3 regions of the Pseudoalteromonas sp. SWYJZ19 genome follow, and region 3 is predicted to be linked to each of the others. Evidence: predicted binding sites of a transcription regulator. Region 3 holds the regulator's gene; each other region holds the start of a gene.

Region 1 (11,045 bases), on a different contig from region 3:
AGAAAATCGTTTAAAAGATGCTGCTCGTCCAGATCGTGCTCGTGTTCAAATTGGTAAAATTTCACGCTTTGGTTTACTTGAAATGTCGCGTCAGCGTTTGCGTCCTTCATTAGGTGAAGCAAGCCAAGGCCCATGCCCACGTTGTAGTGGCCAAGGTACTATTCGTTCAAACGAATCAATCGCGCTTTCTATTCTTCGTTTAATTGAAGAAGAAGCAATTAAAGACAACACAGCACAAGTAAATGCACAAGTGCCTGTTGCCGTTGCCGCTTATTTATTAAATGAGCAACGTCGTAGTGTTCATCGCATTGAAAAACATCATAAATGTGACGTAGTGATTATTCCTAATCAACATATGGAAACACCACATTACGAAGTTATGCGTTTACGTAAAGACGAAACACTTGAAACGGTAAGTTACGGACAAGTTGTTGCGCCTGAACCTGAAGCATTTGAGATGTCAAAATCACCAAGTGCACCAGTACGTGAAGAGCCAATGCTAAAAGGTGTTGTAATGCCTTCTACACCGGCTCCACAAGCAGCGCCTGCACCAGTAGCTCAGCCTGTAGTAACAGAGACTAAAACTGAAGGTGGCTTGTTTGAAGCAATCACTAAATGGTTTAAATCATTATTTGCAAGCGAAACAGTAGAAGAGAAAAAAGAAGCTGTAGAAAAAGAGCAGCAAGAAGCGCGTAATAACGCTCGCCGTGGTAACGATAATCGTCGTCGTAATAACAACCAACGTCGTCGTAATAATAACCCGCGCACTAATAAACCACGCAATGAGCGCCCTGCAGCTGAAGAGGAAGTTAAAACAGACTCACCAGCAGCAACAAGTACCGAGACTCAAGAGAGAAACGAGAACCGCAATAAGCGTCGTCGTAACCCTAACTCTCGTAAGCGCCCAGAGCATAAAAGCGAAGAAAAAGATCAAGTTAAAACTGAAGCCCCTGTAAAAGCAGAAGTAGAAGTAGAAACTGATTCTAAGCCAGCTCAAGCTGTAGAGCCTAAAGAGCAAAAGCCTAAAGTTCGCCGTCAACGTCGTAACATACGTAAAAAAGTACGTCTGCAAGATGAAAACGCTGAGCAAGCTAACTCAACAGAGCAAACACCTGAACAAGCTGTAGTTATTGATACTCCACAAGTTCAAGAGCAAGCACCTGTTGTAGAAAAGCAAACGCAAGCTCCGGCAGAAAAAACAGCGCATATTAAAGAGGAAAAAGTTGACGTTGAAACTGTTGATTCTAACGATGAAACAGCAACTACAGAAGACGAGCAAGAGCAAACACGTACACGCTCACGCCGTTCTCCTCGTCATCTTCGTGCATCTGGTCAACGTCGTCGACGTCCTGAAGGTGAAGCAGAAGTTAAATCTGATGAAGCCCCTGCATTTGTTCCAGTTGCTGATCAAGCAGCTGCAGAATATGAAGCAGAACTGAAAGCGAAATCTGAAGAAACACCTGTGGATGCAGCGCAGCAAATTGAACAAGCCGTTGCCGTTGAAGACTTAGCAAAAGTTGAAGCTGTAGAAGAGCCAGCTAAAGTTGAAGCGCCTGTAGTAACTCAAGAGCCAGCTAAAGTTGAAACTCCAGTAGCAACTGAAGAGCCAACTAAAGTTGAAACTCCAGTAGCAACTGAAGAGCCAGCTAAAGTTGAAGCGCCAGTAGTAACTGAAGAGCCAGCTAAAGTTGAAGCGCCAGTAGTAACTGAAGAGCCAGCTAAAGTTGAAACTCCAGTAGTGACTGAAGAGCCAGCTAAAGTTGAAGCGCCAGTAGTAACTGAAGAACCAACTAAAGTTGAAACGCCAGTAGTAACTGAAGAGCCAGCTAAAGTTGAAGCAAAAGTGAAAACTGAAAAATCAGCACCGCATGTTAAAACAGCGGTAACTCAAGGGTCTGCAAGTGCGCCAATGGCACAACCTACTCCTGTAGCTGATAGCGAAGTAAAACATACATCTGTAGCAATGGCTCACGATAAACGTGAACTAGTGCCAGACAGTGGTTTACGTGCAGGTTCTATCAAACCTGCTGGTCGTGCAAGCTCTGCAACGACTAAAACAATGAGTGTTGATTAATAACTAACACTTATTAAAAAGCCCCGCTATTTGATAAATAGCGGGGCTTTTTTGTTTACATGCTTTGAATAATTATTAAAGTTTCTTTACGCTCATAATAAGCGATTTATTCACAAAGAGGTTAAGAGACGCTGCGCTTTTAGAGGTAGTAATCAGGCTAAGTCTTGCTAATAAAGCATGGCTTGTGTTTTCTAATTTACTCCTTCTTTGTTCAATAGATCTTTAAGTGGTTTTGTTAACAAAGAAATTAAATAAACAGAAGCGGTGCTTCTCGCGTAAGCAAGCTTCACGCCTACAGCCGAAATTTAACACCGTGAATAAGATTAACGAGTAGACGCACCATTTGTTGGCGTGACGGGCAAAGCCCGTAAAAAGTAATTTGTTCACAAAGAGGTTAAAAGACGCTGCGCTTTTAGAGGTAACAATAAAGCTAAATTGAAAAAGCTCCGCAAATAAACCATCGCTTGTGTTTTCTCATTTACTCCTCTTTCACTTCTCTTTGTGAAATAGATCTTTAAGTGGTTTTGTTAGCAAAGAAATTAAGTAAACAGAAGCGATGCTTCTTGCGTAAGCAAACTTCACGCCTACAGCCGAAATTAAATATCAAGTACAAATTAACCTGTAGAAGCACAACTTATTGTCGTGACGAGTAACGTCCGTAATAAGCGACTTATTCACAAAGAGGTTAAGAGACGCTGCGCTTTTAGAGGTAGTAATAAGGCTAAGTCTTGCTAATAAAGCATGGCTTGTGTTTTCTCACTTACTCTTCTTTCACTTCTATTTTTGCAATAGATATTTTAGTAGCTTTGTTCCGATGCAACAAATTTAGATACCGGTATAAAAAAGCGCGATATAAATATCGCGCTCTTAAATCAACTTTCAACTCGCTCAAATGAGTTTACTCTTTTTCATTTTCCATAAAACGTTGTAGCTGATCTTTTAAGTTTGGCGGAATGCCTTTAATCACTAGTGTATCGGTTGCTTCGTTGTACGTTACGCGCTCACCTAAGTGTTTACGTTCAAAACTTACACTTACACCCCCACCAAGGCCTGAAAACTTAACCATACTGGTTACGGTTTTTTTATCAACGGGGAAAGTTTCTTCCAAGTCATAGTTTTGCTCTTTGCAAAAACTATCAAACGGGCTGTCATCGCCTTTTGTAAGCGTTGCTGAAAGATCGCTCACACTTGCATCTTCGCCTGTGGTTACGCAATCATTACAGTAATCAAATACTTGTTTACGTAAATCGTCTTTTTCTGATTTATCAAACTGTTGCTCTGATAAATAATCCTCTACTGCGCTAAGCATTACTTGGCTTTGCTGTTTTGAATCAATACCCTCTTCACAGCCTAAAAAGTCTAAGAAAAAGTCAGCAACTTTACGACCCGCACGTCCTTTGATAAACGAAATATAACGATTATCTTCTGCTTGCGTATCCCATGCTGTTAAATCGATACGAGCAGCGAGTTGCATGCGAGATATATCTAAATGGCGAGAAGCCGCTAAATCAAGCTCAGAGGTCATAGAGTAATGCTCTTTAATGTTAATCATCGCAATTAACATGTAATCGGTAGCAACATACTGATAATGACAAAATACTAAATAGCCTGTTTCACTAAATGCATACTTATCAAGCTCTTCTTTTAAAACCGTTGAGGCTTGCTCGGTCATATGCCAAAAGCCTAACTCATCGTTACGGTAGCTTTGCATTGCAGATGCTACAACGCTGTTTTTATCACCACTGAAAGCACAGTAACCTTTACCTGGCTTACCATTATATGCATGATGTAATTGTTCGATAAAAACGGCTACTTTATCGTTAATTACCATCTCATCATTTCGAAGGTGAATTTGCGTATCGTCGTCTTTTTTGTCTACATAATGAACGACTAATTTTTTAACGTCTGTTGTCATCTTTGTTTTTCACGCCTCTAGTGTTAAAATACGAGAATATAACTATTTTATTGAACCAACTGATGCCAATCTTATCAAAATACTCTAATGAAGAAGTAGAACAAATCGTCGATCAGCTTATTGATGTGCTAACTAAACACAATGCGCCGGTAGATTTAAGCCTTATGTGTTTAGGAAATTCTATCACGCATATCTTAAAAGAGCATGTACCAACAGGGAAAAGACAAGCCGTAACTGAGAACTTTGCAAAAGCTCTATCACAGTCGGTTAAATAAACTCTATGAATTTATCGCAGCACAATCAGTTTTCATCAAAAGCGAGTCAGCTATTAAGCTGGGGCCATTGGTTTACTTTTGCCAATATTGGCTTGGCGCTATTTATTAGCTTAAGCTACTTATTTGCCGACTCGCCACCAACAAGCTTTATGGGCATTACTTATATGCTAGTAACGTGGTTAAGCCACACTAGTTTTATCGCCTTTTTAGCGTTTGTGCTGACGGTATTTCCGCTTAGTTTAATATTCCCCTACCCACGACATATACGAGGCATGGCGGCTGTTATAGCCACACTAGGCGCTTCACTGCTTACCCTTGATGCTTATGTTTACGTTAATTTGGGTTATCATCTAAGTATATCTGCCTTGCCTGAAATCATTTCATTGTTGTGGCATCGTTTAACCAGTTCACCTGCTTTAACAACCATTTTAGCCAGTGGGATTGTATTACTTATTTTAGGCTTTCAGCTACTTGTGAGTAATTACACATGGCAACACCTTGAGCGCTTAAAACAATATAAATTTGCACGTTACGCAATTTCATTTTTAATAGTGTGTTTTTCACTTAGTCACAGTATTCATATTTGGGCTGACGCAAATTTAAACTTTGACGTAACGAAGCAAGATAATGTACTACCACTGTCATACCCTACTACCGCTAAAAGTTTATTAGCTAAAAATGACCTGCTTGATATAGAAAGCTATAAGCAAGCACATAACGTAAAAATTAATAACCAAAACATTAGTTATCAAATGCCAAGCCCGCTTGATAAGTGCGAGGACTACACACAAGCCAATGTAGATATTTTTGTATTTGAAACCCAGCAACAACTCGCTAAATTTGTTGCCGATAATAAAAACTTACACAAAACAGAGCAGTTTTTACAGCCAACTAATCACGACGATATGCTATTTAGCTTAGTGTATGGTTTGCCAGCTTTTTATAAAGCAGCAATTTTAAGAGATCAAACTCTTCCCGCATGGCAAAGTCAGCGCCGCAGCATTGAAGTAACCGGCGTGGAAGAACTTAGTTTTATAAATGATCAAGCACATAGTTCTAGCGCAATTAGAGTTATTAAAAGTAGCGATAACGCCGTTGTACGAGATGATAAAACACAGGTTTTTGCTTTTAGTCTTGCCAATAACAAGCAAGAAGTAGTAACAACATCAACTTTATATAGCTCCGACAAACGTATTTCTAAAGTAGATGGACTTATTCAACCTAGCGATTTAATTGCAACAAGTGTTGGCCAATATTTAAATTGTAAAGCCATTGCTAAGCAAACAATGCTGGGCGTTAATTTATACAAGAAAAAAGATGATATGGGCGTTAACTACTCTCAGGGTGTCGTTATAGCCTATAAAAAAGATAGGATTACCTTAATAGATTCAGATGGTAACTTTAAAAACATCTCTGCCGCTGAAGGTTTTTCTATTGAACAAGGTTTAGATATACCATTTTTAGTACAGAGTATTAAAAAGCTCAAAACCTTTACCCAATAACAGTTATCCTAACCTAGCTTGATATACCACCAAGCTAGGTTATAGTTTTATATTGTTGTTAGATATAAAAACCAAGGATGACACGTATGTTTAAAACTTCTCGTTATATTCTCCATTCTAGCTTTTTACTTATCAGTTTTTTTAGCTTTAGCGATACCACTTACTACAAATGTGTAACAGAAAAAGGCACAATCTTCTCTCAACTGCCGTGTGACGACGAAGCAACGACTTATAAAGTTAACACGACGGGTAATCAGTATTCTGGTCCTAAGGTTGACTACACTAAACAACTGAATGAGCTTGAACGTGAAAGGCTTCTATCTGGCTTACAGGCAGAGCTTCGCAGTAATAACCATAAACTAACAATACTTGATCGTAATAAGCAGCGTACCGAATATAAACAACAAGAACGATTAAATCATATTCTAGCCATTGATGATAAAAAGCGTATTACCAAAGACATTACTAAAAAACTAAAAATAATTAATAAAGAGTACAAAAAAGATGTATTGGTTATTACTAAACAAATTAAAATTCTCGAAAAAAAGATAGCTCAATACCAATAAATCACTGTTAATTAGCAAGTAATATTTATCTTGGTTTTAAACTTAAAATAACATACCCTTAACACAATAGAGTATAAGCTCTAGGGACTATTAAGGAGTGCAAATGCAGCCTCGCCATATTGCTGAATTAATTTTAACGGGTTTTAAAAGGCACTATCAGCTATTTCAAAAAACAACGGCCAAAGCCCCTCTCGCCTTTGCAAAAAAAGATTGGCAAGCAATTAATGATATCAGCCGTTTGCGTATCAGCTATTATGATGATCGTGTTAACGAAACCACACAAGCGCTAAAAAAAGAAACCCCAACAGAGCAATTAGATGAAAGCCTATGGCTCGAAGTTAAAAAGATATATCAGCACTTTTTATGTTTCCACCCTCAAGCAGAACTCGCCGAAACCTTTTATAATTCTGTATTTTGCCGGCTGTACCATAGGCGCTATTTTCATAATGACTTTATATTTGTAGAAGCAACTTTGAAAGATGCTCCTTCAGTACCTGTTGAGGCCGAATATAGGACATACTTTCCAGTAGTTGATGGCCTAAAGCCAACAATAAAACGCATTATTAATCATTTTGATTTTAAAGCCCCATTTGTAAATTTAGAGCGTGATATTCGCCTTCTTGTTAAAGCTTTTTATAAACAAGCACCCGATACACATCACCAACCTTGGCAAATGCGCTTTGATATTTTGCACACACCTTTTTATCGTAATAAAGCAGCTTATATTGTTGGTCGTGTTGTTTCAAAAAGTGGGGTTCAGCCTTTTATAATCGCCGTATTGCACGATGAAGATAACGGATTATATTTAGATGCACTTTTAACTAAATCGTCTCAAATGCGTGTCATTTTTGGCTTTGCCCGCGCCTACTTTATGGTAGAGACTCATGCACCTTCAGCACTTGTCCGGTTTTTGAATCAGCTTATGCCAAACAAAACACTTGCTGAGCTCTATAACGCAGTGGGTTTTCATAAGCAGGGTAAAACTGAGTTTTATCGAGAGTTTTTAAATCACTTATCTCACTCTAATGATGAGTTTACAATTGCACCGGGTACTCCCGGTATGGTGATGATGGTATTTACCCTTCCCTCATTTGGTTATGTTTTTAAAGTAATAAAAGACAAATTTGGTGAAAGTAAGCCCTTCGGCCGTGATACCGTATTAAAGCGTTATCAACTAGTAAAAAACCATGATCGCGTTGGCAGAATGGCCGATACCATAGAGTATTCTAACGTCGTATTTCCTTTGGCACGTTTTGATAGTAATTTACTTGCGCAATTACATAAAACAATTGGCTCATCAATGGTAATTGAAGGCGAATGGTTGATCATCAAGCATTTATATATTGAACGGCGCATGACACCACTCAATTTATTTTTAGAAAATGCTGATGAAGAAAGTGCCGCAGACGCGATTGAAGAATACGGGCAAGCTCTAAAAGAAATGATTGCCGTTAATATATTTCCTGGCGATATGCTCTTAAAAAACTTTGGTGTAAGTAAGCACAAACGTATTATTTTTTACGATTACGATGAAGTTCAATACCTAACAGATATGAACTTTAGAGCATTACCAAAAGCAAAGAGCTACGACGATTATTTAATGGATGAACAAAGTTACTCTGTTGCACCACAAGATGTATTCCCAGAGCAGTTATGTACATTTGTAATGCCTAATCCTATGTATAAAAAGTTTTTCCTCAGCACTCATCCAGAGCTTATAGATGTTAGCTTTTGGAAGCAGGCTCAACAAAATATAAAAAATGGGCAGGTAAGTCATATTTACCCTTACCCGACAGCACAGCGATTTATCCATCACTGGTAGACGCAAAGGACACACAATGAATATAAGTAAAATAGATTTAAATTTACTCGTTTATCTCGATACATTGCTTCGAGAATGCAATGTAACACGCGCTGCTAATCAATTGAGTATTACGCAGCCCGCAATGAGTAATGGCCTTAAACGTCTTCGTAACTTATTTAACGACCCTATTTTAGTTCGTACCAGCGATGGTATGGTCCCGACAGAGCGCGCTTTAGAGTTACAACCCGTTATTCGTGGCATATTAATGACGCTTGAAGAAACCCTAGCACCTAATAGAGAATTTGAGGCAAGCCAGAGTAAACGTGTATTTAGAATAATGGCCAGTGATTACGCTGCAAGTACGTTAGCGCCAAAGCTCTTAAGTAAACTACACGAAGAAGCCCCCGATACTACTTTAGATATACTCACACCAAGTGATGTAACCTTTCATGACGTAGAAAACGGTAAAGTAGATATGGCAATCAACCGTTTTGAAAACTTACCTCAGTCTTTTCATCATAAACGTATTTGGAAAGACAGTTTTTGCTGCTTAGTTAAGGCCGACAACCCTATTATTGAAAACTTTAGCCTCGACAGCTACTTAAAAGCGCGCCATATATGGGTGAGTAAAACAGGTTTTGGTGTAGGCGTGGGCATGGACCCTAAAGATGTGCAAAAACTTGGTTGGGTTGACGAAGCACTTGCCCACTTTGGTAAACATCGTAACATTGCCACTTTTACGCGTAACTACCATGTAGCGATTCATTTAGCTAAAGAGAAAAATTTGATTGCGACCCTTCCTTCAAAAGCCGCAAATATATACTTAGATGATCCGGGGCTTAAAATTTTAGAGCCACCGTTTCCAATTCCTCCTTTTGAGCTTGATATGATTTGGAGCCCACTGTTACATCGCGATGCGAGCCACATCTGGTTACGCCAAAAAGTAGCTGAAGTAGCTGAAGAGCTAAAATAACTTTATTACACAATATAATGTAAAAATTGCTAGGTTAATACCTACTCTATTAACTTAGCAACTCCAAAAATAAAAAACAAACCGTTAATAAACATGAGCTTAAAACAAGTCATGAACTTGGAACACACCTTGCTTTAATTAAATTGAACTATACATTCATTTAATTAAAGAGGTCATTATGAACACCCATCAAGGATCAGAAGTAAATCATATTACTGACATCATTCAAGTTATGAACAGCGGCATCGATTTTTATCAAAAAGCACAGGAAAAAGTTGAAGACCCTGCTATTGGCGCACTTTTTCAGCGCATGATAGATGCCCGAAAAGTGAGTGTTGAGCGCTTGCAGCCATATGCAATTAATGAAAAAGGCGAACGCGAAGATGGTTCATCTTTCGCAGTTGAAGCACGACGTGCATACACAGCCTTACTTACTACATTCACCTCACATAACGACAGCACGTATGTAAAAGAGCTTGAAGAAGTAGAAGATAAAACGCTTGTAGAAATTAAAGCCGCTATGGATAAACCACAACCGGCTGATTGCGAAGCTGCACTGGCTAAAACATTATTAACAATGCAAAGCTGCCATGCAGAAATGAGCCGTATGCAAAAGCAGTAAGCTTACATAACGCATAAATACAACCCAGCCTAGCGCTGGGTTTTTTATTGCCTCTAATACCAATCTGCATAAATCTTTAAGCAATTTAACGAATTAAATCACACTATAACGATGCCATATAGACCCCATATAAGCAGATTGCTACAAACACCACCTTATTTCGCCACATTTTAAATACATAATGAATACAAATATTTAATGTTATTAGAATATTTATTTAACCACGCTTTATTTTTGCTGTGCTAATTTTGTTAATAGGTACCTAAAACCTTGCTGTGGCGCCGCAGCATTTAATTAAAAATAAGGTCCAATATGAAAAGTAAACTAACTAAACTGCAAAATAATGCTGATGTAGATATGACCCCGATGTTAGACATAGTGTTCATATTACTAATTTTCTTTATTGTAACTACATCTTTTGTAAAACCTGTGGCTATTGAATTAAACCGACCACTCGACAGCCCTCAAATAGATAAGCCTGTTAAAAATGCTTTATTTAGAATTGATGAAAGTAACGCAGTATATTTTTCAGGGAGGTTAATTGATTTAGAGCAAGTTGCGACTAATTTAGCGATGTTCGCGGCTAAATATGAAATAAGTTCGGTACTTATAACCGCAGACGAAAACAGTACACATAATACTTTAATGAGTGTAATGAATAATATTAAGCAATACGATGATTATTCAATAAGTTTGATTTCTAAATAAAACAGCCCAATATAAAACCAAAAAAAGGGCCTTACGGCCCTTTGAGTTAAATAACGAAAGGGAGGTTATTAATTAAAAACGGTATTCTGCGCCTACGTAGTAGTAAGCACCGTTAAATCCAAATGGAGCAGAACGACGTGAGTAGTCAAACACACCTGAGCTACTTATTACTGTGTTGCCACTAGCATCCACAATAGTACCTGAGCGAGAGTTACCTATTTCGTTTTTATCTGGGTAAACATCAAACAAGTTATTTGCACCAATATTTACCGACAAATCTTCAGTAACGAAGTAGTTAACTTTAACGTCAGTTAAAATTTCTGCGCCATACGTTTGACGACCACCATCTTCTACTGTGTACTCACCAAAGCGATTAAGTGACAGGTTAACTGTCCAATCGTCACGTTGATAAAGCGCACTTAAGTTAATACGATCTTCTGGTTGCCACTCTTCAATAATAGAGATGTCTTCAGCTGAAAATATATCTTCTACGTTTACTGTCTCAAGGCTTGAGCCAGCAGGCGAAAATAACGATACAACATCTGTTTTAGTAAAGTTAGCTGCAAGTGTAAAATCAAGCGTGCCGCCTAAACCTTCAGTGTTCCA
Region 2 (11,045 bases), on a different contig from region 3:
AATACACTATAAGTATTTGCTGTTGCTGAAGCTGTTGGGTCTGCGTTGTAATTTGCTTGATGAAATTTATCAAACTCAGCTTGGCCGTCAACATATACACTTGCCGCTGTAATAGAGCCTGAAACACTTGCCGTGTTAGATTCTACATTTAATCGCGCGTTAGTTTTTTCAAACGTATCAAAACCGTTATCACTCGCTTTAATCGATACACCTTCAGCTATAGTTATTTGGTGCTGGCCTTGGTCGCCATTATAGGTGTACTCACCCGCTGCAGAATCAAACTGATATGGCTGCGTACTGTCTTGGTATCCTGAAAATATGAATTTTCCGTCTTCTGATCGGGTGTTCATTAAGTTAGCTAACGTTTGTTGAATGCCGCTAAGTTCTGATGCAATCGATTTTAAATCGTCTTTAGTGTACGCACCATTACCAGCTTGAATAGTGAGTTCTTGCGCTTGTTGAATATTGGTATTTATACTTTGCAATATGGTTTCCTCTGTTTCGAGGCGTCCACTTAGCTGAGCAATATTTTTTGTATATTGCTCGTTTGTTTGTATTTTATTTGAATATAGCATTCCTTGCGAAATAGCAGCTGGCGCTTCTGAGGTAGTTAAATACTTTTCACCTGTAGTTACTCGCTCTTGAGCATTTGCAACACCTTGTTGGTTGTCGAGTATTTTATTTATGTTGTTTTGGTACATTAAATTATTTGATAAACGCATAATTACCTCGCCGCATTTAATAAGGTGTCAAAAATTTCTTGAGCTGCTGCTAAAACTTGTGCTGATGCTGAATATGATTGTTGAAAACGCAGTAAATTTGCGGCCTCTTCATCAAGGTTTACTCCAGATAGTGATTCATACCATGCCTCAGATTGCTGTGCTAGAGCGTCAAATGCAGCCCCACTTGTGATTGCTTGGCCAGTTATAACACCTATATCACTCACTAATCCTGAATAAGCTTGGTTGAACGTTTTATGGTTGTCGGCCGTTGCTGTTGTTTCTACGTTTAGACGGACTAATTCACCATTTTGTAAATCAGCTAATTTTAAACCATTTCGGTTATCATCAAAACCGCCTTCGTTAAACTCAAGTGTAAAGGTGTCGCCTGTTGCAGGTGTGCCTTCTATATCAAAATCGAATCCGTAGGTATCAAATGGAGCACCCGCTTGCGATAACATTCCTTTTGCAGGAGGCGTAATAGTAAAAGTACTCGTTCCGCTATTATCAGTAATTTGATATTCATTAGCATTACCTGTTTTAACAAGCGTTATTTCACCGTTTGTTAAGCTTGGTGTTGAAGTAAATCCACCGGAGGTAACACTTGTTACTTCTCCCGCTGAAATAGTAGCGGTACCTATATTATTTAAATCATTAGCAGTACGAATAGGCGATGCTAGTGCTAAATCTTCTGCGCGCCCTGTTGCAAGTGTAATGCTTGAAGCAGCATCTGAATTAAGCTTTATTTGAAATTGATCACCCTCAACACCTGCCCCAGACACATTTACTTGAAGGCCAAATGATTCTCCGGTAGTAATAGTCGATGAATCAATAACACCTGTCGATATATCAGCAAGTGAAGGCTGCCCTAACGGATCGCCTTTGTTATCTATAGGCTGAATACTTACTTCATTAGCATTGCCTGTATAGGTAATAATAAAGTCACTGGCAGGGAGTTCACTGCCCTTACCTGGCTCTACCGTTGCAGTCATACCGGCAGTACCTGTGTTAGCTTGATACGCATAAGCGCCAACGGTAGGAATATTAAAAATATTACCCCCTAGCTGACCTGTTGCATCCATACCCAATTTGTTTTGTTCGTTAAATGCATCAGCTATCGCTAAGCCCATTTGACCAATTTGGTTTTGCGCAGGGACTAATATGTCATCTCTAAAAGCAAGTAAGCCGCCAATTTTTCCTTTAAGCTTACTTACATCAACTTCAAGCGGCACTGCTTTGCCACCATTAACGTCAAGCGTGAATTCTTTAAAATTAGGATCGGGGTCGCCTGTCATCGAAAATAAGTTAAATGCGCCATTTTGCATAACCACCGCTTCGCCTGTGCCCATAAAAACGAGTTTTTCGCCATTTGGACCATCAAGCGTTTCTATGTCTATTAGCTCTGATAAGTCGCGTATTGCTTTATCGCGTTCGTTATAGGTAGAGCTCGCATCTGCGGCGTTATTAGTGCCATTAACTGCTGCAATATTTTGATTTAGCGTGCTAATACTTTGAATTAGTGAGTTTGCTTCATCTGAAAATATTTCGAGCTGCTCGTTCACTACACTTTTTTGATCAAGCACGATGCCCGAAAGTCTATCCATTTGATCAATTAAGCTTTGCGCATCTGTCATTACTAATGAGCGGGCAACGGTAGATGACGGCTGATTAAGCGCTTCTTGCACGTTATTAAATAAAGAGTTAATTCCGGTCGAAAGGTTGTTCGACTCTTCAGAAAAAATAGTATCAACTCGATTAGCCTCAGTAATAAACTGATCGAAAAACGATTTATTAGAGGTGTCACGATTTAGCTGTGACTGAGCAAACTCGTTTAGTAATCGGTATGTTTCGCCTCGCCCTACTTGGTTATCAACCATAGTGGTAAATTCAGTACGCTCACGTACGTAGCCTACGGTATTTACATTGGCGATATTTTTACTTGTCGTTTGCAATAGCTCCGAGCTTGCTCTAACCCCAGAACTGGCAATGTTTAATAAATTAAACGACATGTTACTCTACTCCTTGGCGGATCACGTTTGCCGCAATGTCTTTTAGCTGACTGCTATTGAGTACTTTTTTTATTTTGCTGGCATAATTTGGATCGGTTGCATAACCTGCTTTTTGTAATGAATCTAAAAAGTCATTTGGTTTTGCTGTATTTTGTAATGCTTCTTTGTAGCGTGGGTTTTGCGTTAAAAAATCAACGAAGTCGTTCACGCTATCTTTAATTGAATCGTAGGCTCTAAAGCTGGCTTGTTTTTTAACGGGTGTGCCTTGTTCAAACTCAAGCGTTACTTTGCTTGCTTTATCGCCTTCCCAGCTTTTATCTGACTTAATATTAAATAAGTTATTTGAGCTGCCACCGTCACTTTTATTAATAATGTGTTTACCCCAACCGGTTTCAAGTGCCGCTTGAGCAACCATTACCGCTGGGTTTAAACCTATTTTTTGCGCTGCAGTTTTAGCGTGTTCCCACACTGAACTTACAAACTCTTCTGCATTTTTAAATGTTGGGCTATCGGTTTTAGACTCTGTAGTATCGACTTTAGGCTCAGCAATATCGGCTTTAGTACTCTTAACGATAAGATCGGGTTGCTTATTTTTTTGCTCATGAGGAAGAGCTGATCCGACTTGCGTATCGCTGAAAATATCGTTGGTTGTTCTAAGCACCGAGCCTGGCATAAAGTTTTTAGACTCAGGCGATAACTGCTGAACAATTAAATCGGCAAGGCCTAACGATCCATTTGATGAAAGCTCTGTTGAAAGTTGCTGATCGTGCATTTCTTCAAAAAACTTTACGCCACTTGAATTAAATGGGCTGTCTTTGTCTTCAAATGCTTCGTTAGCTTTGCGCATTCCTTTGAGCAACATTTGCGTAAAAATAGCTTCAAATTGTGCGGCCGCTTTTTTGAGCGCAGCTTTGGAAGCATCAGTTGATGCATCGCCACTCGTTAAGGCTTCTTTACGAAGTGAATCTAAGTTGCCTAAATCAAAAAAGTTTTGTTTATCGAGGTGATTAGTTTCCATCGGCTTTTTGACACAAAATGAATAATGCAGTTAAAAATGCAAAAATTGAGCCACTACCGATAAAACAAGGAAGATAAAAATAATAAACTTAAGTTGCTGTAAATAAAAAGCCCTAGCTTCAAAAATATAGGGCTTAAGTAATACGTTATTTATTGACTTGGGTTATTTATATAACAACTAACTGTCCGTTAATTGCGCCGGCTTCTTTTAGTGCTTCTAAAATAGCCATTAAGTCACCAGGCGCTGCGCCTACTTCGTTAATTGCGCGAACTAAATCGTCAAGGCTTACACCTGGATTAAATACAAAGGCGCGCGAGTCGTCTTGGTTTACATCAATAATACTTTGCTGTGTGACAACTGTATCACCGTTTGCTAGCGGGTTTGGTTGTGACACATTTTGTTGCTCTGCAATTGTTACTGTTAAGCCACCGTGAGTTATAGCCGCAGGCTGAAGCTTAACGTTTTTGCCAATAACAATTGTACCGGTGCGCGAGTTAACTATAATTTTAGCGGCCATGTCAGCTGGTTTAAATTCTAAGTTTTCGAGTGTCGATAAGTACGATACACGCTGGGATGCATCGCGTGGTGCAATAACACGGATAGAAACAGAATCAATTGCTTGTGCGCTATTTGGGCCAACTAAGTCATTAATTGTTTTTTCTAGGCGTTTTGCCGTTGTAAAGTCTGGACGGTTTAGGTTGAAGGTAATGTAATCGCCTTGCATAAATGGGCTTTCTACAGTGCGTTCAACTGTTGCGCCATTTGGTATACGACCAACTGTAGGGGTGTTAATTACAACCTTACTACCATCAAGGCCTTGTGCGCCTAAGCCACCAACAATTAAGCTTCCTTGTGCAATTGCATACACGTTACCGTCTACACCCTTTAAAAAAGTTTGTAGTAAAGTACCGCCACGTAAACTGCCTGCACTACCAATAGAAGAAACCGTAATATCTATTGTTTGCCCGGGCTTTCTAAATGCGGGTAATTCTGCATGCACAGCAACAGCGGCAACATTTTTAATTTTAGGACTTTGAGTTGAAGGCAGCGTAATACCAAAGCTGTTCAACATGCCTCTAAAACTTTGTTGTGTATATGAGTTTTGCTCACCAGTGCCCGGTAAACCAACCACTAAGCCATAACCAACTAATTGGTTAGAGCGCACGCCTTCAACCATAGACACATCTTTTATGCGCTCAGCACTGGCAGTAAACTGCCAACCCAATAACGCAACTAAACATAAAGCTTTAAGGCTATTCATGTTGTTACCCTCTAAAATGGAAACAGCGAACTGCTAAAGAAACGTGTAAGCCAACCAGGACTTTGCGCTTCTTGCGTTTGCCCTTTACCTGAGTATTGAATACGTGCATTAGCAATACGATTTGATTCAACCGTATTATCGGCGCTTACGTCTTGAGGGCGTACTAGCCCTTCTAAACGAATAAACTCTTCACCGGTATTAAGCGTTAGCCATTTTTCGCCGCGTATAACTAAGTTACCATTAGGTAAAACGCGCATTACATTAACCGAAATATCACCCACTAAGCTGTTTGACTGGTTTGATTTTGAATCGCCCGTAAACGACGAATCGCTACCAATACCAAACTGAATACTATCGCCACCTATATTTACAGGTAGACCACCTAATCCAATAACGGGGTCTAAGCTTGCGTCGGTTTCTTTGTCTGTTTCTGTTTTAGCGGCTTTTGTTGCTTGAGTAGACTCTTGCAATTTAACCGTAATTATATCGCCAGTACGTAGCGCTTTTTTATCAGAATATAAGTCGTTTGATGTATGAGTATTAAACAATGAACCTGTGGCTACCAGCGGCTCTAAAATAGGCTCGGGGTACATAGGTGCGTAGTAAGGATCGTCCTGTACTACTTCACTATTTTGCGTAGACATACAGCCACTTAAAAATAATGTGCCCGCTGCAAATAAAATAATATTACGCATAATTCCCCCTACTCTATTAAAGCTGTTGATTGATATAACTCATCATTTCGTCAACGGCCGAAATTACTTTTGAGTTCATTTCGTAAATACGCTGAGTTTCTATTAGGTTTACGAGCTCTTCAGTTACATTTACGTTTGAAGTTTCGAGTGAGCCTTGAATAATGCTACCTAACCCTTCAACACCAGGGTTACCTTGTACCGGCGCACCACTTACAGCTGTTTCGGTATAAAGATTTTGACCGATTGGCTCAAGACCCGACGGATTAATAAAATCACTAATAGTCAGCTGACCAATGACCACGTTATCGGCTTGGCCTGCAACACGTACAGATACTTCGCCGTCTTGCGAAACCGTAATTGATTGCGCGTCATCTGGTACATTCATTTCTGGCTGAATCACATAACCTGCGCCCGATGTAACAATTCGTCCATCGCCATCGGTAGTAAACTGGCCGTTGCGCGAGTAAGCAATATTGCCATCTGGTTGCAGTACTTCAAAAAAACCTTCGCCAGAAATCATCCAATCTAGTGAGTTTTCGGTGGTCAACATGTTGCCTTGCGTAAACTCTTTTTGGTTAGCTACAACTTTTGCACCCGCACCTAACATTAGGCCCGATGGCATTTCGGTATCTTGCGATGAACGACCGCCCGGCTGATTAATATTTTGATAAAGTAAATCTTCAAATATAGCGCGACTTTTTTTGTAACCTACGGTACTCGCATTCGCTAAGTTATTTGAAATAACCGATATATCGGTTTGTTGGGCGTCTAGCCCCGTTTTACTGATCCACAATGCTGGATTCATAATCGTGTCCTCACTTTAAAGTTAAACAATGCGTAACAGCTGATCTTGACGCTCGTCAATTTCTTCAGCTGTTTTCATTAATTTCACTTGTAATTCAAATTGGCGCTGGTGGCTTATCATGTCGACCATTTCGTGAACTGGGTTCACATTCGACATTTCAAGCGAACCACTTAAAACTTTTACATTGGCAGAGGTATCTACTGTTACATTTGCTTTTGGTCTAAATAAACCATCGTTACCTTTTTCGAGCTGTGAGCTATTTGCTTCTACCACTCTAAGCGTGTCTATTTCTTCTAAAAAGTTAGCGGGGGCGCCTTGTGGTCGAACTTGAATAGCGCCATCTTGGCTAAACCCTATTTTTTCGACTGGGACGGGTAAAATAACAGGTCCCCCTTCGCCAATAACTTGACGACCGTGGCTGGTTACGAGCATGCCTTGAGCTGTAACGTTTAACGTACCCACTTTTGTGTAAGCTTCATTACCGGAGGCATCTTGCACAGCAAGCCATGCGTTATCGCTCATTGCGATATCTAAGTCTCGCCCGGTTTGAACAATGCCACCCGATACCATGTTTGAACCCGGACGCTCTTGCATTGAAAATACACGTGTAGGCAAACCTTCGCCAAACGCTTGCATAGAACGCGCCTGCGCAAAGTCAGCTTTAAAACCCGTTGTATTTGCATTTGCCAAATTATTGGCTTTTAAAGCAAGCCCTTGTAGGCTTTGCTTAGCGCCAGAGGCCGCAATGTAGACCATTTTGTCCATAGTATCGACTCACATAAAAAATCTCTGAACTTACAAATGCAAAATAGATGCCAGATTAAATTTGACGCAACATTGAGAGGTATTTAGAAGGGCTTGCAAAGAGGACTTATAAAAAAGGCTGCAAAAATGCAGCCTCATATATTTAATAGGGTTTAGCTTATCGAATCTGCAAAATACTTTGCTGAATAGTTGAGTTAACTTCAAGCGCACGTGAGTTTGCTTGGTAATTACGCTGTGCAGTAATTAAGTCTACAAGCTCATTAGTAAGGTTAGTATTTGATTGCTCAAGTGCTGATGAGTTAATTCCACCAAACGTACCCGAACCAGCTTCACCCGCTACAGGTTCACCTGAATCAATACTTTGCTTCCAGCTTGTATCACCCACTTGTGATAACCCTTGTGAATTTGGAAAACGTACCATAGCCACTTGGCCTAGGAATGTTGAGTCACCATTACTGTAAGAAGCGACAATTTTACCGTCTGTTCCTATATCAATTCCGGCTAAACGACCAACCGTTGAGCCATCTTGATCGAGTGCTTTTACTTCAAAACCACTTGAATACTGAGTTGGGATACGTCCTGCCGTGTTATTTTCATCGCGCCAGTTAAGCTCAATACCAGTACCTGGGAAAGTTGCACCATTGTCTAGTAATGTTGATAAACCAGCACCAGAACCCGCTGGTAGTAGTATTTCATCAAAAGTAGTTGTATTTGTATTTGCCACACCACCTGTTGTTGATGGTAAACCACTTGAGTTAAAACCAAGGGTGGTAAGTGGTGTATAAGGCGCGGTTTGTTCTCCACCAGTTGTGCCATCAACTACTTTGCCATCGAGTGTTGCGTATACTTCCCAACTGTTATCTGTACCACCTGCTGCGGCATCATCTTCTTTAGCAAAAAAGTATTGTAAAATATGTGGTTCACCTAGTGAATCATATACCGTTGTTGACGTAGATGAGTTATAAGTACCACTAGACGTAGGGTCAAAATCTAGACCTGTTGGATCCGCCGTTGCATCTAAGTTAAACGACAAAAATACATTTTCTGTTGCGCGAGGTGAACCAGACGAATCAGGGATTTGAATTGGATCAGTTGTGCTCAAACTTACCGACGTTGTATCACCTGTAGATGAGTCAACAGGGAATGCTTGTAAAAAGTTACCTTTTGCGTCAACCATAAAGTTATCTTGGTTAAGCTTAAATGCACCTGCACGTGTATATGTTAAATCTTGCGAAGATAAATCGTCGGTCATCGCAAAATAACCTTCACCAGTGATTGCTAAATCAAGTGAGTTATTTGTAAATTGTAGTGAGCCTTGATGAAACTGCTGCGCAACCATGGTTGTTTGCACACCGTCACCATTTTTAGTCTTACCAGAGCTAAATACTGATGAAGCGTAAACATCGGCAAACTCAGCGCGTGACTCTTTAAAACCTGTGGTATTAACGTTTGCAATATTATTTGCCGTTACGTCTAAATCTTTTTGCGCGGCAGCAAGGCCGGTTAATGCAATATTGAAGCTCATAATTCACCTCTAACCTGTTAGTCTGTGGCCTGCTAGCAGGCGAAAAATACTAAAATTTATTACGCGATTTCTGCTACATCTGTCAGCCTAACCGCACCTTCTTTAGTGTTAATAATAATGCCACTTGAGCCATTAATATTAACGCTTTCAATGTTCTTGAATGTAGCAATGGGCAAGCTTGAAAATTCGCCGTCAGTACTTCCTTCGGCGGTTACTGAGTATTCACCTTCAGGTAAACGCTCACCGGCTTCATTTTTGCCATCCCACGCAAAACGTACTGCACCTGCTGATTGAGAACCCATATCAATAGTTCTCACTAGCTGACCTGATGCATCTGTCACTTTAATTTTTAAGTTATCAACGGCTTCTTCTGCCACTGCCGAGCCTCTGGCATCACCCGTTTCATTTAAATCTAAGGTGTTTGACTCAAGTAAAGCTTGCTTGCCAACAAGTGTTGATGCTTGCAAAGCTGAATTTGATGTCATAGATGACGCTAAGCTATCAAAATTTGAATTTAAATCGCTAATGCCTTGCGCCATTGTGAAACTAGTCATTTGCGCAATCATTTGATCGTTATCCGCAGGGTTACTGGGATCTTGAAACGATAATTGCTGAGTTAACAAAGAGAAAAAGTCTTCTTGTGTTAACGCATCACTCTCATTATCACTGGTCGCTACTTGCGATTCTTGCCAGCGTATAGAGTCTAAATAGGATGAAGATGTACTAATATCATTACTCATAACCTACCCTCGGTTACCGCTGCCCTAGCAACAGTGTTTTACTTAGCATTTGCTTTGCTGCATCAGCAACTTGCACGTTTGTTTGGTAAGAACGAGAGGCAGAAATCATATTTGCCATCTCCTCTACAACATTGACGTTGGGTTTATAGATATAGCCATTTTCATCCGCACTTGGATGGTTTGGGTTATATTCAATTTGTAATGGTGCATTACTTTCAACAATGCCCAAAACCTTAACACCAACTGCGGAGCCCTGTTGGTTACTTACTGATGCTGAAGCCTTTGTTAGCTCAGCCGCAAATACAGGTTGGCGCGCTCGGTACGTTTTGTCTTGAGATGAACTAATGGTATTAGCATTAGAAATATTACTAGCTGTAGTATTTAAGCGAACGTTTTGTGCGCTCATACCCGAACCTGCAATATCGAAAACATTATATAAACTCATAATTTTTATCCTTGACTACCGAGAGCTTTATTCAGGCCTTTAAATTTACCGCTTAAAAATTGCAAGCTGGCCTGATACTCCATAGCATTCTGTGTATACAAGTTTCGTTCCACTTGTATATCAACCGAGTTACCATCACCTGTATCTGATTGATTTGGCAAGCGAAATGATTCTGAACTGCCCATACTATGAGTACCTCCACCAATGTGTTTATCATTAGTTCTTACCATAGTATTGCCGCTTTGCTGGGTTGACCTTGCCGCTTTTAATGCAGAGGCAAAATCAATATCTTTTGCTTTATAGCCAGGCGTATCAGCGTTAGCTATATTAGTTGCAATTAATTCAGCTCGCTGTGAACGGATCAACATGGCTTGCGGATGCACACCTAATGCTTTATCAAAACTGATAGCCATAACCTTCTCCAAAAAATTGACTTACCCATGAATAAAGCAAAAAATAAGCCATTAATATTAGGAAGTGTTATATTTTTATAAGGCTATGTATCTAAATAGAAAAACGACGCTTGATGCGTCGTTTTAGGGAAATGAATTAACTTAATTATTTCTTTTGGTAAATGATACCGGGGTTGCATCTAACCATATCAAATTCAGTACTTAGGCCAGTTAGGGACTCTGACGCTCCTAAAAATAAGTACCCTTTTGGGTTTAATGCTTGTGCAAACTGGTTAATAATTTTAGCCTTTATTTCAGGCGCAAAGTAAATAAGTACATTACGACAAAAAATAATATCAAACTTGCCCATTAACGCGTAAGAATCAAGCAAATTCAGGTGCCTAAAACTAACTTGTTTTTTTATTGTATCGTTTACTTGTGCCATACCATTGCCGCTGTCTTTAAAAAACTTTTTACGACGCTCTGCAGATAACCCTCTGGCAAGTGCAAGCGCGTCATATTCTGCATTTTTACACATATCAAGCATGGTATTAGATATGTCGGTACCAATAATTTGTGCACCCATACGAAGCACACCAGGTTGCTTAGTATTAAATTCAGCTACTGACATAGCTATTGAATAGGGTTCTTGTCCTGATGAGCTGGCAGCA
Region 3 (11,045 bases):
CGCAGAGCGTCCGTTAGTTGAAGTTGCACACCGTATTGCCGCAGGCGAGACAATGGATACTATTCAAGATATTCGCGGCACGGCTGTTATCAGAAAAGAACCTTTACCAGGTTGGCGTGGAAGTGACTCCACCGCTATAGATAAAATTGGTAAAATTGATCCAATTCCAAATCCATACGGTGCTGATGATGTTGGCTGTAGTAAATCTGAATTTAAACAAGCGGGTATAGACTTAAAGGCAGAAGCTGCAAAACCAATTATGGTTCAGCCTGCGCGACCTAAACCGTGGGAAAAAACCTATGTTAAGTTACCTGCTTATGAACAAGTAAGTGTTAACAAACCTTTATACGCCCACGCTTCGCGTATTCTACATCAAGAAACAAATCCTGGTTGTGCAAGAGCACTGTTTCAGCGACACGGCGATCGTTCTATTTGGGTAAACCCGCCAGCATACCCATTAGAAACACATGAGATGGATGCTGTGTTTGGTTTACCGTATCAGCGTATTCCTCACCCAAGTTACGGCGACTCTAAAATTCCTGCTTACGACATGATAAAAACGTCAGTTAATATTATGCGCGGCTGTTTTGGAGGTTGTTCGTTTTGCTCAATTACGGAGCATGAAGGGCGTATTATTCAAAGTCGTTCGCAAGAATCAATTATTGAAGAAATTGAACAGATTAGAGATAAGGTACCCGGTTTTACTGGTGTTATCTCTGATTTAGGTGGCCCAACGGCAAATATGTATAAACTGCGTTGTACTAGCAAAAAGGCAGAAAGTACCTGTAGACGTTTATCATGTGTGTATCCTGAAATTTGTAAGCATATGGATACAGATCATACGCCAACAATAGACTTATACAAAAAAGCACGTGAAGTTAAGGGTATCAAAAAGGTATTGATTGCTTCTGGTGTTCGTTACGACTTAGCTGTACGCGACCCGCGTTACGTTAAAGAATTAGTAACGCATCATGTAGGTGGCTACTTAAAAATAGCGCCAGAGCATACAGAAGATGGTCCATTATCAAAAATGATGAAACCAGGTATGGGGGCGTACGATCAATTTAAAGAATTATTTGATAAGTACTCTAAAGAAGCCGGTAAAAAGCAGTATTTAATTCCTTACTTTATATCTGCTCACCCAGGGACAAAAGATGAAGACATGGTAAACATGGCTTTATGGCTTAAATCAAACGACTTTAAGCTTGATCAGGTACAAAATTTTTACCCATCACCGATGGCTAATGCGACGACTATTTACCACACAGAAATGAACTCTTTACGTAATATAAAAAACAATACAGAAGTTGTTCCAGTACCTAAAGGTGCTCGCCAACGTAGATTACATAAAGCTATTTTACGCTACCATGATGCAGCAGGTTGGCCGATGATACGTGAAGCACTGCGTAAAATGGGTAAAGCTAATTTAATTGGTAAAGGGCCTAACTGTTTAGTGCCTGAAGAAGGGCGTGATGAAAAAGCAGGTAAAGGTGGCAGTAAAGGCGGACGTCCTGCACTAACGCGACATACCGGTTTTAGCCAATTTAAAAAGGCAAACACTAAACCAAAAGTAGGCGGTAATCGTCAAAGTACACGTTAGTGATTCAATCTAATAATAACTAGGGCGTGTTGATCTTTGGTGGGTTAATTTGCAGCAGTATGTTTGGTTTTTAGGCAAGGCGGAGCCTATGTAGTGTGGTTATTCCCCATGAATAGGCGATAACGCAGCATAAATACCAAACATGCGCTGCCCTTTGGGTTCTTTCTAGGGACGATTAACTCTTTGTTGCTCGGTTTTTACTTAGCCCACTAGGTTACAAACCTCGCGCCGCGATTTAATCGCCCCTAGATTGAACAAATTTCAATCCACAAAGATCAACACGCCCTAGTAGATTAGTTTAATTACGCTAAGGTTTTTTAAACCTTTTTAATACGTAAATTAAGTAAACCTTGCTCTTTATTACTTATATTATTGTAGGTGATAAAGAGCGAGCTTTTAGAAACCCCTCTTGAGATAGCACGTATTTAGTGCCTATATACTTGCAGTTAGTTTTTTCTTAAAACGTTGATGATAACCACAAACGTAATTTTAGTGACCATAACGGCTGAATGCCTGTTAGCCCTTGCGTCATTTTATTATCTTTTAAGATTATATAAGATGGCGTGACTTGCCCTTGCCAATCGGCAAATATCTCACCGTGTTGATCGTTGACAGTGGTAAAACTGTAGCCATGATCATTTAGATACTCATGTAGTTTTTGATCCGAGCCTGATTTTATTGCGATACTCACGACAGGGTAGTTATTCTCGTTTGCGAGTTCGTTTATGGCAGGGGAGGTAATACTACAAATAGGGCACCAAGTTCCCCAAAAATAGACAAGTGTTGGTTTATCTTGGCTCATTGCTGACAAATCAATGTTTTGCCCTTTATAATCTATTAATTGTAATTGAGGATTTGCTGGCATAACAGGTTGTCGCCACCAATTGACAGCGTTATAAATTACGAAAAATATGAAACCATATATCAACACACTTTTTAATATTGATAGGCCTTTTTGTTTTGGCGTTTTTTTAGGTGTGTCTTTTTTATTTTTGGTACCCGTTGTCATAGTTGCAGCTTTACCCTAAGTGTTTTTTACTTTAGTTATTTGCAAAAGTTTCTAATTTAAACCAGCAACCAAGTAGCAGTACCTAAAAAGGCGAATATACCCACAATATCTGTCACCGTGGTTAGCACCACACTCCCTGCAAGTGCTGGGTCTATATTCATTCTTTTAAGAATAATAGGGATACTCGCACCAGCAACACCTGCCACCACTAAGTTCATAAACATAGCGAAGGCGAGTACGCCACCAAGCATAAAGTCCCACTGCCATAGGGCAATAACACCTGCTATTAACAACGACCACAAAACACCGTTTAACGCGCCAATAGCAAGCTCTTTCATCATCAAGAAACGTTGGTTTGTTTGATTTATATGACCTACCGCAATACCACGAATAACAAGCGTTAATGATTGGCTACCTGCAACACCGCCCATAGAAGGGACAATACCGTTAAGTACAGCTAAAATAGGTAAAACATCTAAAGTGCCTTCAAAAAAGCTAGCTACAAAAGCAGCTGCAAGTGCAGTTAGTAAGTTGACACCTAACCAAACTGAGCGTTTTTTAGAGCTTTTTAGTACTGGCGCAAAGGTATCTTCTTCATCATCAAGGCCGGCTAAGCCCAATAAACTATGCTCAGCATCTTCGCGGATTACGTCAACGATGTCATCGATAGTGACACGGCCAAGGAGCTGATCGTTATCATCGACTACGGGGGCCGATATCCAATTATGACGTTCAAATAATTGCGCGACTTCACTTTCATCCATTGAGATTGGAATGGATTCACAATCTTCATCCATTAAATCGCGAACAATCTTTTCTGGCGGGTTAGTTAATAATGTACTCAGCGATAAAGCGCCTATAAAGCAGTTATGCTTATCAACAACGTACAAGTCATCGGTACCTTCTGGTAACTCGCCACGTAGCCTAATATACCTAAGTACAACATCAAGCGTAACATCAGGGCGAATGGTCACCGTATCGGTGTTCATTAGCGCGCCAGCAGAACGCTCTTGATACGAAAGTGCTTGTGTTGCACGTTCACGGTCTTGAATGTCCATCGCGCTAACAACGTCTTTATAAACGGTGTCCGGCAGACTACGTAATACTTCACCTAAGTCATCGTGGCCCATATCTTCTGTTGCGGCTGCAATGTGCTTAGGTTCCATTTGGGCAATAATGCCTAAACGAACATCTTCTGAGAGTTCTTCAAGAACATCGCCTTGCACATCAGGATCAACCAACTGCCAAAGGAGTCGGCGAATTTTATGTGGTGATGATTCTAATAATAATGCGGTATCACAAGGAGCTGTTTTTGCGAGCATGCGCCTAACTTGAACAAATTGACCACTATTGAGTGACTTAGTCACCTGTTTTAGTTGCTGTAGTGGGTAATCTTGTTCAAAAGCTTCAGGCATTGGCGTCCTTTATAAATTTTTATATTACTTTATGGGGAGAGGTGAGTTAACTGGCGTCACTAACCGTATTTATTTTATATATCTGTTTTAGTTGGGGCATTAGTAATGCGAGCATTATTTTTATAACTGTTTATTCTTGTTCATTAAAACGTTGTGCTATTAATTCTCCAACAGCATGTAAAGCTTGCTCAGAATCGGGGCCTTTACATACAACTTTTACTTCTTTGCCTTGGCTACTTTCAAGTAACATTAATGCAAGTACGCTATCGCCTGCAGCTTCTTTGTCATCTTGAAATAATGTAATTGTCGCATCAAACTGCACTGCTAATTGGGCAAGCACGGTGGCTGCTCTGGCGTGCAATCCTAATTTGTTTTTTATTAAAAAAGTGTCTTCACAATGCATAACTTACTCTACCTAAGCTGAACAGGTGATTATTCAGCTATATTATTTTTCTTGTTCGCGATGGCGAATTTTAACATTGGGATGTGTCATTGCAAAACTTTCACCGATAGTTTGCGCTAAATATACAGAGCGATGTTGTCCGCCTGTACACCCAATAGCAATGGTTAAATAACTGCGGTTATTTCGCTCTAAGTGCGGTAACCATGTTTGTACAAATGTCTGAATTTGCCATGTGAATTTTTGCACTATGCTGTGATTGGCCAAATAATCTTTAACGGGTTGATCTAACCCATTTAAAGGTTTTAATTCAGGTTCCCAATGTGGATTTGGTAAAAAGCGTGCATCAAATACGTAATCTGCTTCTTTTGGTATACCGTATTTAAAACCAAACGATTCAAATGTGACAATCAGTTGCTTATCTTTTTTACCTAAAATCTTTTCACGAATAGATTCAGCAAGTTGATGAACACTCAAATCAGTTGTATCTATCATAAAGTCGGCGCGGGTGATTAATACATCAAGTAATTCTTTTTCTTTTTTGATGGCTAAATCAAGAGGCAACGAGTCAATTGATAGTGGGTGTAATCTACGAGTTTCAGAAAAACGTTTGATCAATGTTTGGTCGTCGCTATCTAAATAAAATAACGTAGGTTTTGCAAAGCCAGGCAAGTATTCAAGAATATCGTTAAATTCATCTTGTTGTTTAGGGATGTTACGCACATCAATGCTAACAGCAATTTTATCATAGCTATCAGACACACTGCGAACTAATGAAGGAAGCAAGTTAACTGGAATATTATCTACGCAATAATAACCTAAATCTTCTACAACGCGTAAAGCAACCGACTTTCCAGAACCAGAACGGCCGCTTATGATAATTAACTCCATTTAACACCCTTTATAAAACTATGATTGATTGACAATAACTTGGTAAAGCTCAGCATCTGATTTTGCACTGCGTAACTGTTTACAAAAATCTTTGTTGTTTAGTTTATCAGCAATGGTTGCTAGAGTCTTTAAGTGCTGCTGGTTATCGCCATCTGGTACGATGAGTGCGACGAAAATATCAACAGGGCGATTATCGATTGCATCAAAATTTATTGGAGTTTCGCTAACGAGTACTAAAGCCAAAGGCTCTTCTGCACCGCTCATTCTTCCATGAGGAATGGCAATGCCACGCCCTATACCTGTACTACCCAATTTTTCTCTGCTCATTAAAGCATTAAGAATATCTTGTTGCGGTAAATACGGAAGTTTGTCGTGAGCAAGTTCGCTAATGAACTCTAAAATTCTTTTTTTGCTATTAAAAAGGACCGCAGCTTTGCTGCAGTCCTGGCATATAAGTGAGCTTAATTTCATCATATTAGTGTCGAGCAAGCTTCTCTTTGTGTTTAATTACTTGTCGATCGAGCTTGTCGATCAACGAGTCAATGGCGGCATACATATCTTGATGTTCTGTAGAGGCAAATAGCTCAGCACCGCTTACGTGTATGGTGGCTTCTGCTTTTTGATTTAATTTTTCTACATCGAGAATGACATGAACATTATTAATATGATCAGAGTGTCTTTCTAGCTTCGCAAATTTGGTATTAATATAGTCTCTTAGTGAATCGGTTAATTCTACGTGACGACCAGTTAAGTTTAGTTGCATAAGCATTACCCTCTTTTTTTTGCGTCTTAAATCAAACTTTTACGTTGATTTGACGGTGGAATAGCCAGAGATTCGCGGTATTTTGCGATTGTACGTCTCGCTACTTTAATTCCTTGCTCAGCCAATATATCCGCTATTTTGCTATCACTCAATGGTTTTGCTGAGTTTTCTGCTGCGATTAATTTTCGGATAAGCGCACGGATTGCTGTAGATGAACATTCACCACCGTTTTCGGTGCTTACATGGCTTGAGAAAAAATATTTAAGCTCAAATATACCACGGGGTGTGTGCATATACTTTTGGGTTGTTACGCGCGAAATTGTTGATTCGTGCATTTCTACCATTTCAGCAACATCATTTAAAACCATTGGTTTCATGGCTTCAGGACCGTGTTCAAAAAAGCCTTGTTGTTGCTTAACAATACAATTTGTCACTTTTAATAGCGTGTCGTTTCTACTTTCTAAGCTTTTAATAAACCATTTAGCTTCTTGTAAATGCGAGCGAATAAACTGGCTGTCACCACTGGATTTTACAGTGCGAGACATTGCCGCGTATTGGCTATTAACACGAATTTTAGGCATGCTGTCTGGGTTTAACTCAACAACCCAGCGGCCTTTAATTTTTTTAACTGACACATCAGGAATAACATACTCAGATTCTTCTCTTACAATAGTATCTGCAGGTTTAGGGCTAAGAGTATGTATTAATGTCATTACTTCCTTAAGCTCTTCTTCTTTGAGCTTAGTTTTCTTCATTAATGTACGATAGTCACGAGCAGCTAATAAATCAATATGCTCGGTTAAAATCATTTTTGTTTCATTAATGTAAGGTGTTTCTTTATCAAACTGGTTAAGCTGAATACACAAACACTCTTGTAAACTACGTGCAGCAATACCGACAGGATCAAACAGTTGGATGCGCTTTAGTACTGCTTCAATTTCATCAAGTTCGACTTCGTTATCTTCTTCGTTTTCTTGATTAAAGCTTTCTAAAATCTCTTCGCAGCTTAGTGTTAAAATACCTGAATCATCAACTGCTTCTACAATCGCAATAGCGATGGCTTCGTCTGTAGGGCTAAATGGCGTTAGTTGTAATTGCCACATTAAATACTCATGAAGCGTCTCTGTTGAGGCGCCTTGGTATATTGATTCGTCTTCAGGCATTGGACCTGATGATGCTGCAGGGGCGGCACTCATGTACTCATCCCAGCTAACATCCATAGCCATGTCGTCACTTAGCGTGTCTTTTGCAAGTGCTTCACCACTATCTTGTTCGTATTCGCTTGGAGCATCATCGGCAGATGCGCTAACAGTTATGTCATCGGTATCAGCTTTTTGCTCGTTTTTACCTGCAGCGTCTTCGGAATAGTCTGGTTCTTCAACCTCTAATAGCGGGTTGCTGTCGAGAGCTTCTTGTATTTCTTGCTGGAGATCCAATGTACTGAGTTGCAACAAACGAATAGCTTGTTGCAGCTGTGGAGTCATTGTAAGTTGCTGGCCCATGCGCAGCTGTAGTGATTGCCTCATGTATCTCTAACAATCCTTTTATGTTGTTATAATTAATACTAGCAGATGCTTAAAGACATGGCGTAAATGTTACAGCCTAAATTGCTCGCCTAAGTAAACATCGCGTACTGTTTTATCATTTAATACGTGTTCTGGAGTACCTGATGCAATCAGCTCCCCATGAGAAACAATGTAGGCTTTTTCACAAACATCAAGGGTTTCTCTTACATTATGATCGGTAATCAATACACCAATCCCACGATTTTTGAGATGTTCTATTATTTTCTTTATATCTAATACAGAAATCGGGTCAACACCTGCAAATGGTTCATCCAATAATATAAATTTAGGATCGGCTGCCAGCGCACGTGCTATTTCCACGCGGCGACGTTCGCCACCCGATAATGCCATACCTTGGCTATCACGAATGTGTTGTATGCTAAATTCATCTAATAATTTATCGAGCGTGTCTTCTCGGGCTTGTTTATTTAACTCTTTGCGTGTTTCTAAAATTGCCATTAAGTTTTGATAAACAGTCAGTTTTCTAAAAATTGAAGACTCTTGTGGTAAGTAGCCAATGCCTAATCTAGCACGACTATGCATAGGTAAAAGAGTAATATCGTTATCATCGATAGAGATTTTACCTTTGTCGCTAGGTACAAGTCCCACAATCATATAAAACGTGGTGGTTTTACCTGCGCCGTTAGGACCAAGTAAACCAACAATACTGCCTGCTTTTACTTCAAGGCCGACGTTTTTGACAACTTCACGACCTTTATAGCTCTTTGCTAATAGTTCTGCTTTTAATGTACTCATGGCTGACCTTTATCGTCTTTTTTACTTTTTTTAGTTTCGATAGGCACTAAAATCGTGTGAACGCGGTCAGTTGAGTTTTCATCTTTTTCGGCACTGATTAGCTGCTGCTCTATATCGTAGGTAATGCTTTTAGCATTTATTTTTTGTCCCGCTTGCGATACTTGTGCATTACCAACAAGCGTTAAAAAACGCTTAGATACATCATAACGTACTTCGTCAGCACTGGCGCTCATAGTCGTGCCATCTGATTGCTTTTCTTCAAAGTGCGCAGGGCTACCTGTAGCAATTAATAATTGTTTATTATCGCCAAGTTCATCGCGTTTATGTACTTCTAAGCGGTCTGCTGTGATACGGCGGTTACCGTGAATAATTTCAACGTTTTTCTCAAAAATACCCACGTTAGCTTTTAATTGACCTTCTTGCTTATCGGCGCTTATTGAAATTTGATTTGCAGCCGGTTGCGTGTTTTGCTCTGCAGCACTACTATTAAACGCTAGTATAAGTGTAGGAATAATAAGTGATTTTAATATTTTATTGGTCATAATATATGGTTCGCGTATGGTTAATTAGTTTTATCACTTCGGTTTTTAAGTCGGCTTCTAGGCCTTTACCAGTGATTTTTAAATTGGGTCCAGTGATGATAACGGGTTGCTCCGAACGCATTGTTAATAGCTTTATATCTACCTGAATATTATCAGCATTGATTTTGTCTATCATGGCGTTATCGGTTAAGTTTTTGGCAACCACATTGCCTTCTAAAATTAATTGTTTGTCTTCGTATAATGTTGCTTCGTCTGCATTTATTTGCCACGTTTGCTTTTCGTTATATAAAGTAAAAATAGGTTTTTCAAAAAACGTAAAACCTAATTGTTGATATAGCTCCATTTTAGCCGCAGTGACTTTGTGGCTAATTTTACCTTGTTCGTCATAGGCTGTTTGTTTGAGTTCTATGGCTATGTAATCAGGCTTGGCAATAACTTCAGGCTCAGTCTGAGGCACAATATTTGTTTGTGTAAAATAAGGGTACCAAAGCCAAACCATACAGCTAATGAATAAAACGCTTAATATTATGCGCGCTGCATTCATGAACTAGTGCCTTGTGTAGTCAATGCTTTACCATTTTCAAGCATAAGTAAGTCGGTGAGCTCTCTTACTGCACCAAAGCCGCCAGGCATTTGCGTTACATAGTGTGATAAACGTTTAATAAGTGGATGGGCATCATTTACTGCAACAGCAAAGCCGACTAATTCCATAACGGGCATGTCAGGACCATCATCACCGATATAAGCAATTTGTTCATCGCTAAGGTTGAGTTTGTCTTTTAGCTCTTGATAGGCAATGAGCTTATTTTCTTGGCCTTGATAAATATGCTGTACGGTTAAGCTGCTCATACGTTGTTGCACTATTTGTGAATGACGACCAGTAATTACAGCCACTTCAAAGCCACTGTTTATAAGCGCTTTAATGCCAAAACCATCTTTTGTATTAAATGCTTTTAGCTCTTCACCTTGATTACCAAGATAAATACGGCCATCAGAAAATACACCATCAATATCGCATATAAGTAGCTTTACTTTTTTAGCGCGTGCTTTTGCATCATCGCTCAGCGGTTGATAGAGTTCTTCAAATTGCATTTATAACACTCCTGCTTTTAATAGGTCTTGCATGTTTAATGCGCCAATAGGTTGGTTTTTATCATTGACGACGATTAAGCCATTTATACGTTTGTGTTCCATAATATTAAGCGCTTCAGCAGCCAAAATATCTTGTGTAGCCGTAGTACATGACTTAGTCATAACAACATCTATTTGTGTTGTATGAATATCAATTCTCTGCTCTAAAATACGACGCAAATCGCCATCGGTAAATAATCCCACGAGCTGCTGATCTTCATCAACAATGGCTGTCATACCTAGCCCTTTAGCAGACATTTCAATAAGGGCGTCTTTAACTGTTTGTGAAACGCTAATAATAGGTGTATTTGCGCCGCTGTGCATAACATCTTTTAAAGTAAGTAATAAGCGCTTGCCTAAACTACCACCTGGGTGAGATAGCGCGAAGTCATCAGCTGTAAACCCGCGAGCTTCTAATAATGCAACTGCCATGGCATCGCCCATCGCAAGCGTTGCAGTGGTACTTGATGTAGGAGCTAGACCCAATGAACAGGCTTCTTTTTCTACTTTAATACACACATGTACATTAGCAAGGGTCGCCATGGTTGATTGCGTATTGCCAGTCATCGATATCATTTTGGCACCAAGTCGTTTTAAAACCGGAATGATATTTAAAACTTCGCTGGTCTCCCCTGAATTAGAAATAAGCATAACCACGTCATTTTTAGTGATCATACCTAAATCACCATGACTTGCTTCACCAGGGTGAACAAAAAATGCTGGACTGCCAGTGCTTGCAAGGGTTGCCGCTATTTTATTGCCAATATGACCTGACTTACCCATACCAATGACAATAATACGGCCTTCGCAGTCGTACATTAATTGGCACGCGTTATGAAAATTTTCATCTACATATTGTGCAATATCACTAAGTGCTTGGCGTTCAACATCTAAAACGCGAAGGCCTTGTTCAATAAAATTTAGCGTTGCCATCATTTACCCTACTTGACTAAAAATATACCCTTGGTAACCC

The links. The regulator sigma-54, encoded in region 3, starts transcription at its own class of promoters, with help from an activator protein. The targets are predictions, from matches to a motif close to GTTGGCACGNNNNTNGNNT.
Region 1: a site for sigma-54 is predicted at 9,226-9,244, ahead of I6F45_RS14220 (ferritin-like domain-containing protein). Genes of this name have one in related genera too.
Region 2: a site for sigma-54 is predicted at 3,783-3,801, ahead of flgJ (flagellar assembly peptidoglycan hydrolase FlgJ). Genes of this name have one in related genera too.

What each region holds. Positions count from the first base shown of each region.
Region 1 is NZ_JADYXI010000014.1:16,718-27,762, forward strand. It holds gene rne (ribonuclease E) at 1-2,074, shown strand, start outside; gene yejK (nucleoid-associated protein YejK) at 2,973-3,989, opposite strand; gene I6F45_RS14195 (DUF1414 domain-containing protein) at 4,052-4,264, shown strand; gene I6F45_RS14200 (DUF3413 domain-containing protein) at 4,270-5,766, shown strand; gene I6F45_RS14205 (DUF4124 domain-containing protein) at 5,853-6,332, shown strand; gene aceK (bifunctional isocitrate dehydrogenase kinase/phosphatase) at 6,436-8,154, shown strand; gene I6F45_RS14215 (LysR family transcriptional regulator) at 8,171-9,109, shown strand; gene I6F45_RS14220 (ferritin-like domain-containing protein) at 9,288-9,731, shown strand; gene I6F45_RS14225 (ExbD/TolR family protein) at 10,044-10,439, shown strand; gene I6F45_RS14230 (TonB-dependent receptor plug domain-containing protein) at 10,512-11,045, opposite strand, start outside.
Region 2 is NZ_JADYXI010000008.1:59,394-70,438, forward strand. It holds gene flgL (flagellar hook-associated protein FlgL) at 1-722, opposite strand, end outside; gene flgK (flagellar hook-associated protein FlgK) at 725-2,728, opposite strand; gene flgJ (flagellar assembly peptidoglycan hydrolase FlgJ) at 2,730-3,746, opposite strand; gene I6F45_RS09985 (flagellar basal body P-ring protein FlgI) at 3,913-5,007, opposite strand; gene flgH (flagellar basal body L-ring protein FlgH) at 5,019-5,702, opposite strand; gene flgG (flagellar basal-body rod protein FlgG) at 5,719-6,507, opposite strand; gene I6F45_RS10000 (flagellar basal body rod protein FlgF) at 6,529-7,272, opposite strand; gene flgE (flagellar hook protein FlgE) at 7,430-8,797, opposite strand; gene I6F45_RS10010 (flagellar hook assembly protein FlgD) at 8,857-9,537, opposite strand; gene flgC (flagellar basal body rod protein FlgC) at 9,551-9,982, opposite strand; gene flgB (flagellar basal body rod protein FlgB) at 9,988-10,395, opposite strand; gene I6F45_RS10025 (CheR family methyltransferase) at 10,541-11,045, opposite strand, start outside.
Region 3 is NZ_JADYXI010000002.1:178,291-189,335, forward strand. It holds gene I6F45_RS02680 (YgiQ family radical SAM protein) at 1-1,600, shown strand, start outside; gene I6F45_RS02685 (protein disulfide oxidoreductase) at 2,058-2,609, opposite strand; gene mgtE (magnesium transporter) at 2,666-4,024, opposite strand; gene I6F45_RS02695 (HPr family phosphocarrier protein) at 4,155-4,427, opposite strand; gene rapZ (RNase adapter RapZ) at 4,470-5,315, opposite strand; gene ptsN (PTS IIA-like nitrogen regulatory protein PtsN) at 5,334-5,786, opposite strand; gene hpf (ribosome hibernation promoting factor) at 5,791-6,078, opposite strand; gene I6F45_RS02715 (RNA polymerase factor sigma-54) at 6,105-7,604, opposite strand; gene lptB (LPS export ABC transporter ATP-binding protein) at 7,674-8,399, opposite strand; gene lptA (lipopolysaccharide transport periplasmic protein LptA) at 8,396-8,941, opposite strand; gene lptC (LPS export ABC transporter periplasmic protein LptC) at 8,931-9,485, opposite strand; gene kdsC (3-deoxy-manno-octulosonate-8-phosphatase KdsC) at 9,482-10,033, opposite strand; gene I6F45_RS02740 (KpsF/GutQ family sugar-phosphate isomerase) at 10,034-11,005, opposite strand; gene I6F45_RS02745 (calcium/sodium antiporter) at 11,009-11,045, opposite strand, start outside.